2 regions of the Roseovarius sp. MMSF_3298 genome follow, and region 1 is predicted to be linked to the other one. Evidence: riboswitches for the same ligand, from Rfam matches in the RefSeq annotation. Region 1 holds a riboswitch; the other holds the start of a gene.
The links. Region 1 has a riboswitch for thiamine pyrophosphate ahead of thiD (bifunctional hydroxymethylpyrimidine kinase/phosphomethylpyrimidine kinase). Riboswitches for the same ligand answer to the same signal wherever they lie in the genome.
Positions count from the first base shown of each region.

Region 2: another riboswitch for thiamine pyrophosphate. It lies ahead of thiC (phosphomethylpyrimidine synthase ThiC); the one in region 1 lies ahead of thiD (bifunctional hydroxymethylpyrimidine kinase/phosphomethylpyrimidine kinase).

Region 1 covers NZ_JASHIN010000003.1:20,066-24,870, forward strand. The annotation lists gene RBB18_RS03830 (PLP-dependent aminotransferase family protein) at 1-589, opposite strand, end outside; gene RBB18_RS03835 (glycoside hydrolase) at 671-1,834, opposite strand; gene thiD (bifunctional hydroxymethylpyrimidine kinase/phosphomethylpyrimidine kinase) at 1,992-2,816, opposite strand; TPP riboswitch at 2,853-2,941, opposite strand; gene smpB (SsrA-binding protein SmpB) at 3,184-3,660, shown strand; gene RBB18_RS03850 (hypothetical protein) at 3,758-4,048, shown strand; gene sseA (3-mercaptopyruvate sulfurtransferase) at 4,130-4,805, shown strand, end outside.
Region 2 covers NZ_JASHIN010000002.1:327,307-332,111, forward strand. The annotation lists gene RBB18_RS03590 (ribonuclease E/G) at 1-582, shown strand, start outside; gene thiC (phosphomethylpyrimidine synthase ThiC) at 759-2,558, opposite strand; TPP riboswitch at 2,666-2,786, opposite strand; gene RBB18_RS03600 (phasin family protein) at 2,849-3,214, opposite strand; gene RBB18_RS03605 (sulfurtransferase TusA family protein) at 3,411-3,638, opposite strand; gene RBB18_RS03610 (cytochrome c biogenesis CcdA family protein) at 3,743-4,495, shown strand; gene RBB18_RS03615 (hypothetical protein) at 4,560-4,805, shown strand, end outside.

The sequences.
Region 1 (4,805 bases):
CGATCAGCCAGGTGCCGGTCTCGTGCGCGGCATCCACCAGCCGCCGGCGCGTCGCCGCATTCACCAGCTTGCCCGTAGGGTTCGAGAAATTCGGCACGGTATAGGCAAACTGCGCACCGGTCATGGCCGCCACCGGGTCAAGGTCATTCGCCTCCAGCCGCATCGGGCGATAGACCGGCTGGCGCGGCCGCCAGTTGTCCAGCGCCCCGAGGTAGGCGGGCGTCTGCGAGGCGACGGTGCTGCCCTCCTCCAGCAACACCGTACCCAGCAGGTTCAGGGCCTGCGCCCCGCCCGCGGTGATCAGCACGTTGTCGCGCGTCAGCGTCAGGTCCCCTTCCGAATACCGCGCCGCAATCAGGTCGCGCAGCTTGGGCAGTCCCGCGACGGGGGCATAGGCCAGCGTTTCGTCCGCGTGGTCGGCCACGGCGGACGTCGCCAGCTTCGTCATGTCCTCGATCGGCCAGATCTCGGTGCCCGGCAGACCACCGCCAAGGTTGACCAGCCCCGGGATGCGCCCGGCGGCCAGGAAAGTGGCGGTCACGTCGTTGGTGTCGTCAAGCCATTTGGCAAAGGCGGGGCGCTGGGGCATCGGCTGTCTCCCGAAGTCGTGCAAGGGGTCGGGGCGTGCATAAAGGAAAATGAACGTCTGTTCAATTCCCGTCCTGCGCGCTCAGTCGGCAGGCGCAAACGCCTCGACCGACAGGATGGTGGGCATGTGCCGCGCAATCTCGCGCCAGCTGTCGCCCTCGTCAAGGCTGGCAAAGACAGACCCCGAATTGGTCCCGAAATACAGCCCCGGCGCATCCAGCGTGTCCCCCGCCATGGCCTGCCGCAGCACGGTGAAAAAGCAGTTCTCCTGCGGCAACCCCTCGCGCAGCGCCGCCCACGTCTCGCCCCCGTCGCGCGACCGCCAGACCGCGCAGGCCGCATCGGGCGGATACCGCCCCGCCATGTCGCCATTCAGCGGCAGCGTCCAGATCGTGCGCGGGTCGCGCGGATGCACCCGGATCGGAAAGCCGAAGGTCGAGGGCAGGCCCGGCGTGATATCGTCCCACGACCGCCCGCCATCAGACGACCGCCAGACGCCGTGATGGTTCTGCTGATAAAGCAGGTCCGCATCGCCCGGCGCGCGCATGATGTTATGCACGCAATGCCCGGTCTCTCCGCCGCTCGGGGCGGCGGGATGGTCATGCGCGCCGCAGGCCTCGGTATTGGACAGCCGGTTGCGCCGCTCCCAGCTCGCCCCGCCATCCTCGGTGGCAAAGACCCCCGCGGCGGAAATCCCGATCCACTGCTTTTGAGGCGCGCCGGGGTCGAACACGATCGAGTGCAGGACAAGCCCCGCGGCCCCGGGGTTCCAGTCCTTCGCCGATGGATGCTCGGTCAGTGCATCGACCTGGCGCCATGTCCGACCGTGATCCGTGCTCTTCAGCAGGGTCGCGGGCTTCGTCCCGGCATACAGCGTCCCGTGTGCGAACCCCAGCGACCAGACCTGTTCAAAGGCGTCGTCGAACGGCAGCGGCGCGTCGGTCCAGCCGATCATCTCGGCAAAGCCCGGATCGTTCGCCGCCCAGTCGTCCATCTGCCCCCGCGTCAGGCGCTCCAGCGTCCAGGACCGGCCCCGATCCTCGGACCGCCACACGCCCGCCCCGTAAAACGCACCGCCACCCCCAGCCCAGATCGTGCCGCTGTGGGGATCGCCCGCCATGTGGTTGATGCACCAGCCGTCGCAATGCGGGCCGGTGACGTCCCAACAGTCGCGGCCCGCGTCTGCGGACAGGATAAAGGCACCCTTTGTGGTGCCGACAAGGAGGCTGACACTGGGGGAAGACATGGCAGAGGGCTCCGCTTGGTTTGGCGGAGCCTACCACGTCCCGCCGCGATTCCCGAGAGCGGGAACCGGCCGATCCCGATCCGTCAAAGACGGTCTTTTTCCCATCGGGCAAGAGGCCCCGGATCAGGTCCGGGGCAGGAAGCGGCCGATACGAAGGTCACGCCCATAACCCGGCGAAATGATGCGTCGGTCCATGCCCGGACCCGACATCCAGCGCCCCGGCCCCGGCAATCGCCCGCGCGACATAGGCCTTGGCCTCGGCCACCGCCTCGGGCAGAGGTTCTGCCCTCCCGATCCGGGCCGCCAGCGCAGCCGACAGGGTGCATCCCGTACCGTGGGTGTTCCGCGTCGCCACCCGCGTGCCCTCGAACCAATGCACACCGTCCGCATCGGCCAGCACGTCCGGGCTGTCCTCGCCCTCCAGGTGCCCACCCTTCAGCAGCACCGCGCCACAGCCCAGCGCCCGCAGCGACTGCGCCTGTTCTGCCATCGCTTCCCGCGTCGCCGCCTCGGCGCAGCCCAGCAACGCCGCCGCCTCCGGCAGGTTCGGCGTGATCACCGCCGCCTTCGGCACCAGCGCCTCGCGCAGCGCCACCACCGCGTCCTCGGCCAGGAGCGATGCGCCTCCCTTCGCCACCATCACCGGGTCCAGCACCACCGGCACGTCCGGCAAGGCGTCCGCCACCGCCCGGGCGATCTCTGCCGTGGCGATCATCCCGATCTTCACCGCGTCGATCCGCACGTCCTCGGCTACCACCCGGATCTGGTCGGCCACGAAGTCCGGCGGCACCAGATGCACGCCCTGCACGCCTTGGGTGTTCTGCGCCGTCAACGCCGTCAGCGCCGCCATCCCGTAGGCTCCGTTCGCCGAGATCGCCTTGAGATCGGCCTGCACGCCCGCACCGCCCGACGGGTCCGAGCCCGCGACCGACAGGATGTTGGCGATCCGGCCCTTGGCTGTGTTCCTTGTGTCGGGGGTCATCCGGCTCCTTTCGCGGCGTCGAAAGGCTGGGTCCGACCGGCTCCGGTCGCGCCTTCCTCCGCCAGCATGATCTGGGTCAGGTTCAAAGGGTGCATCTCAGCCCGAAGGCGCCCCTGGCTTGTGCCGAACGATAGGCGCAGTGGCCCGCCTGTCAACCGCAACCGCGCCGGCGCAACGCACGCTCCGTTGATCCGGCCACCTGCAAAAAACCGCACCGTCGCAATACCACTTGAATACCGACGTGATACCGACGTTCGGATTCGCCTTCTCGGGTCCCGTTAACCTTTCGATTCGCTTCAGGGGGTTGGAAGCCTTCGCCACAGGGGCTATCTTGCTCTCTTGCACCGCCCGGAAGGCAGAAATCGACATGGTCAAGCCCAAGATCAATCCAAACTACAAGGTCGTCGCCGAGAACCGCAAGGCGCGGCACGACTATGCCATCGAGGACGATCTGGAATGCGGCATGGTGCTCGCAGGGTCCGAGGTCAAATCCCTACGCCAGAAGACCTCCAACATCGCTGAAAGCTATGCCGCGGTCGAGGATGGCGAGCTGTGGCTGGTCAACAGCTACATCGCACCCTACGAACAGGCCGTGCCTTTCGGCCACGAGGACCGGCGCCGCCGCAAGCTCTTGGTTTCGCGCAAGGAAATGGCGCGTCTGTGGAACGAGACCCAGCGCAAGGGCATGACCCTCGTGCCGTTGGTGATGTACTTCAACGACCGCGGCATCGCCAAGATCAAGATCGGCATCGCCAAGGGCAAGAAGAACACCGACAAGCGCCAGACCGAGGCCAAGCGCGACTGGAACCGCCAGAAGCAGCGGCTTTTGCGCCACGGTATGTAGGCGTCTCGGATTACACCCTCTGCGGGTGCCGCCGCTTTTGCTATATTCTCCCTCGTTCCGGGCGCACAGCGCGGGATAGCACGGGGGAGCGGGAAGCATGGACTTACTGATCAGCCTCATTGCCGGCGCCATCGGCGGCAACATCGCCGGCGGCCTCGTGCCCCGCCTGAACGTGGGCGTTCTGATCAATTCTGGTGCCGGTGTTCTCGGCGGCGCTCTTGGCAGCCACGCCCTTGGTTTGCTGGGCTTTGGCGGCCTTGCGCAAACCGCGCCCGACAGCGTGGCGCTCGACCCCACGGCACTGACGACGCAACTGGCCGCGGGCGCACTTGGCGGCGGCGCATGCCTTCTGGCCGCTGGCCTGCTGCGCAATCTGTTGACCCGCTGACCCAGGGAACAGCACACCCCGTCCGCTTGCACTGTCCCGCGTCCCGCGCTACGTCAATGGCAATGGTTTCAGGGGGCTGTCATGGCAAACGACGATCCGAAAACACTGGTATCCACCGATTGGCTGGCGGCGCATCTCAATGATCCTGACCTGCGGGTCCTTGACGCAACCTACTTCCTGCCGGGCATCGACCGCGATGCAAAGGCGGAATACGATCAGGCGCACATCCCCGGCGCCCGGTTCTTCGATATCGACGATATTTCCGACCATCGTTCCGACCTGCCGCACATGGCGCCTCCAGTGGAAAAGTTCATGTCGCGCATGCGCCAGATGGGCGTGGGCGACGGTCACCAGGTGGTGGTCTACGACACCCATGGCCTCTTCTCGGCGGCCCGCGTGTGGTGGCTATTCCGCCTGATGGGACAATACGACGTGGCCGTCCTGGATGGTGGCCTGCCCAAGTGGCTGGCCGAGGGCCGCCCGACCGAGGACCTGCCCCCGATGATCCGGGACCGGCACATGACCGTCCGGCGCGAAGCGCACCGGGTCAAGGATGTCACACAGGTCGCTTCCGCCTCCAAGCTGGGCGACTACACCATCCTCGACGCCCGTGCGCCCGGCCGGTTCCGGGGTGACGAGCCTGAGCCGCGCGAAGGGCTGCGGGCCGGGCACATCCCCAACTCCCGCAACGTCCCCTACAGCACTTTGCTCAACGACGACGGCACGATGAAATCCCCCGACGACCTGCGCACCATCT
Region 2 (4,805 bases), on a different contig from region 1:
CGTCGCCGCTCGCGCTCGAAATCCGGGAATGGCGAGAACGGCCAGAACCAGAACGGCGATCAGCAGGAGAACGGTCAGCCCTCCGGCGACGGCCCGTCCGACCAAAAGAACGAGACGCCGAAGGACGACACACCGGCAGAACCCGTTGCAGCAGAGTCCCAAAACGTCTCCGAAGAGGCGCCGAAAGAGGACAAGCCCAAGCGCGTCAGCCGCTCGCGCAAGAAAAAGACCGACGACGCGCCCAAGGAAGAGGCAGCCGCCGAGGCCCCGTCCGAGACGGCCGAGGCCACGCCGGAGGACAAACCTGCGGAGAAGCCGAAGCCCAAGCCGCGCTCGCGCAAGAAAAAGGAAGAGCCCGCGCCAGAGGCGGCCGCAGAGGCAGCGCCCGAACCCGCGGCGGAGCCCGCACCCGAGGCTGCCGAAGCCGCACCCGAGCCAGAGGCCAAACCGGCCCGCAAACGCGCTCCGCGCAAGAAGCCCGAGCCGGTCGCCGCCGAGGCCACCGACACGGCCGAGACCGCTACGCCCGAGCCGGCCGAGGACAAGCCCAAGCGCAAGGGCTGGTGGTCGTTCGGCAGCTAGGTCGCTCTGACAGAAACATGAAACGCCGGGGCAGGACCCCGGCGTTTTTGGTTTCATTCTCACGCATCCAGTAGCGATCACGCGACTTTGCACACGCTGTCCCGGGCTTGACCCGGGACCTCGAACCGTAGAGATCCCGGATCAGGTCCGGGATGCGCGCCGGCAGATCCCGGCGCTCACTCCTCCGCCTCATCCACCGGCACGTACAAATCCCCGCCTTCGCGGAACTTGGCGGCCATCTTTTCCATCCCTTCCTTCTGCGCCTCGGCGCGGATGTCGTGGCTGATCCGCATCGAGCAGAATTTCGGCCCGCACATCGAACAGAAATGCGCCACCTTGTGCGCTTCCTTGGGCAAGGTCTGGTCGTGGAACTCCCGCGCGGTTTCCGGGTCCAGCGACAGGTTGAACTGATCTTCCCAGCGGAACTCGAACCGCGCGCGGCTCAGCGCATCGTCGCGCCGCTGCGCGCCGGGCAGGCCCTTGGCCAGGTCGGCGGCATGGGCCGCGATCTTGTAGGTGATCACCCCTGTTTTCACGTCGTCCCGGTCGGGCAGGCCCAGGTGCTCCTTGGGCGTCACGTAGCACAGCATCGCGCAGCCGAACCACCCGATCATCGCCGCCCCGATCCCGCTGGTGATATGGTCATACCCCGGCGCGATATCCGTGGTCAGCGGTCCAAGCGTATAGAACGGCGCCTCGTGGCAGCACTCCAATTGCTTGTCCATGTTCTCCTTGATCTTGTGCATGGCCACGTGGCCCGGCCCCTCGATCATCACCTGGCAATCCTTGGCCCAGGCGATCTTGGTCAGTTCCCCCAGCGTCTCCAGCTCGGCGAACTGCGCCGCGTCATTGGCATCCGCGATGGACCCGGGCCGCAGCCCGTCACCAAGGCTGAACGACACGTCATAGGCCCGGCAAATGTCGCAGATCTCCTCGAAATGCTCATACAGGAACGACTCGCGGTGATGATGCAGGCACCACTTGGCCATGATCGACCCGCCGCGCGACACGATGCCTGTCACCCGGTCCACCGTCATCGGCACCATGTGCAGGCGCACGCCGGCGTGGATGGTGAAATAATCCACGCCCTGTTCCGCCTGTTCGATCAATGTGTCGCGGAACACCTCCCAGGTCAGGTCCTCGGCGATGCCGTTCACCTTCTCCAGCGCCTGGTAAATCGGCACGGTCCCGATCGGCACGGGGGAATTGCGGATGATCCATTCGCGCGTGTTGTGGATGTTGCGCCCCGTGGAAAGGTCCATGACCGTGTCCGCGCCCCAGCGGATCGCCCAGACCAGCTTGTCCACTTCCTCTTCCATCGAGGAGGTCACGGCGGAGGTGCCCATGTTGGCGTTGATCTTCACCAGGAAATTGCGCCCGATGATCATCGGCTCGGATTCGGGGTGGTTGATGTTGGCCGGGATGATCGCCCGGCCCGCCGCCACCTCGTCGCGCACGAATTCCGGCGTCACGTAGTCGGGAATATTGGCGCCCCAGTCATTGCCGTCGCGCGCCTCGGCCACGGCCTCGCGCATCTGGTTCTCGCGAATAGCGATGAACTCCATCTCCGGCGTCACCACGCCCGCCCGCGCATAGGCCAGCTGCGTGACCGCCTTGCCATCTTTCGCCCGCATCGGTGCGGCGATATTGGGAAATTCCGGCGTCAGGCGGTCGCCTTCGACGAAACCGTTATCCTCGGGCTTTACATGACGGCCCTCGTATTCCTCGACATCGCCGCGCGCCTCGATCCACTCGCGGCGCAGGCGGGGCAGGCCCTCGCGGATATCGGTCAACACGTTCGGGTCGGTATAGGCTCCTGAACTGTCATAGACGGGCAGGGGCTCTTCGCCGGACGTGGGATGCACGGAAATCTCGCGCATCGGCACGCGGATATCGGGGTGTTGCGTGCCTTTCACGTAGATCTTGCGTGACGCGGGCAGCTCGCCCGTGGTGATCTTGGGATTGGGTACGTTCATTTTGGCGCTCCTCAAGCGGTTACTCGAAAAGACACCAGATGAGGCGTGGCTTGAGGGAAACGCGGGGGCGATGCGCCCCGTCTTCGGAAAACAGTGCCCGGACGTCCGGGAATGCGATCCTAGCTTCCTACGCCAGTGTCAACTGGGTCAGGTTCAAAGGGTCGCGTCACCGGGCATATGCCCTGTCAGCCTCTCAGTCCCCTGGGCGGGACCCCCCTGCGTAAGCGCAGGCTAGCGAAGCGCCGCCGTCATTTCAACGGCCAATCGGGAAAAGTCTCGGGCGGTGCGGATCAGACCGGCACATCGTCGTAATTGCGCCGGGTCGTCGGGGCGGTGTCCTTGATATCCACCTTCATCGCAACGCCCATCATCTCCATCATCCGCCGCGTTTCTTCGGTATAGTCCGTGAACGCCTTCTTCATGAAATCGCTTTGAACCTGCATCAGCTCCTGCGGCGTCTTGCAGGCCAGCATCGCGCGTTGCGCCTCCAGATCCTTCTCCAGCCGTTCGGACATGAAGCGCATGCTTTCCTGAACCATGTCGAACCATGCTGTCATCGCCACCGGGCTGAACGCCGCCATCGCGGCCACCATGCCGGCATTGGCCTGGTAAGTCGTGTCCGGGGTTTCGGTTGTTTTCTTCGTAGATCTGGCCATCTGCGCCACTCCTTACGAGCTTCGGCAAAGCCCGCGGCGGGGCGGTCTTTGCGGGAACGTCTTCCGATCTGGCACAACACACCGAAACACGCGCCTTGCGCCATTCGGGACGGTAATAATTATATGACGTGGCTCATCCGAGGTACAGCGCAACCGGCCTGCTGTCCCTCGCGCCGTTGTCGCACCCCCGTGCGCCTCAGCCCTTGCGCACCCGGTAAAGCGTCACCACCCCGTCCTCGACCGTCTCGATCAGTTCGTGCCCCGCCTCGGCACAGAAATGCGGCACGTCGATCACCGCCGCCGGGTCATCCGCCCGCAGCACGATCACATCACCACTGGCCAGCGGCTTCATCCGTTTGCGCAGCTTCAGCACGGGCAGGGGGCACAAGAGCCCCACGGCGTCGATGGTCTCAGGTTCGCTCATGCGACCGGAGGTAGTCCAACCGTTACAGCCTGTCCACCGAGATGTGACCGCGCTGTGACGCCGCGCCGCGTGACGCCCTCCGCGTTTTGCACTAGACGAAAGGCATGTTCGGAATCGATCTCATAGACGCCACCCTGATCCCCGCCATGGCCATCGCGCTCGTGGCCGGCGTTTTCTCGTTTCTCAGCCCCTGCGTGCTGCCCATAGTGCCGCCCTACCTGGCCTACATGAGCGGCGTCACCGTGACCGACCTCCAGTCCGAGCGCCGCACGCGCAATAAGGCGATCCTGCCCGCGCTTTTCTTCGTGCTGGGCCTGTCGACCGTTTTCCTGTTCCTCGGTTTTGCGGCCTCGACCTTTGGCCGCGCCTTTCTGCAATACCAGGATTACTTCAACACCGCCGCCGGCCTCATCGTCATGATCTTCGGCCTGCATTTCCTCGGCATCTTCCGCATCGGCATCATGGACCGCGAGGCGCGCCTCGACGTGGGCGACAAGGGCGGCACCACGTTCGGGGCCTATATCCTCGGCCTCGCCTTCGCCTTCGGCTGGACGCCCTGCATCGGGCCGCAGCTGGGCGCGATCCTGTCTCTGGCGGCGTCCGAAGCCTCCGTCACGCGCGGGACGCTGCTGCTCGCGGTCTATGCCGCGGGGCTCGGCATCCCCTTCCTTCTGGTCGCCGCGTTCCTGCCGCGCCTGACCGGGCTGATGAACTGGATGAAACGCCACATGGACCAGATCGAGCGGATCATGGGCCTGCTCCTCTGGACCATCGGCCTGCTGATGCTGACGGGTGGCTTCGCCGCCTTCTCCTACTGGCTGCTCGAGATGTTCCCGGCCCTCGCGCTGGTCGGCTAAAGTCTTACTCTCGCCCCAATAATGGGCTACGCTCTTGCAAAGAAGAGGCCAAGACAGGTCTGGCATGAGCAGCCCCACCCACGCCCCCGTCACCCGTCGCCGGGTGTTCTACATTCCGGGATACGATCCCATTCATCCCCGCCGCTACCGCGAGCTCTACCGCAAGGAGGGCGCGGAGCAGGCGGGCCTCTCGGGCTATGACCTCGCCCTGTCGGCCCGCAAAACTCAAGGCCGCTACGGCTGGCAGGTAGACGCGACCATAGAGGGCCAGGCAGTCCATACCGAGTTCGACGTGCTGGTCTGGTCCGAC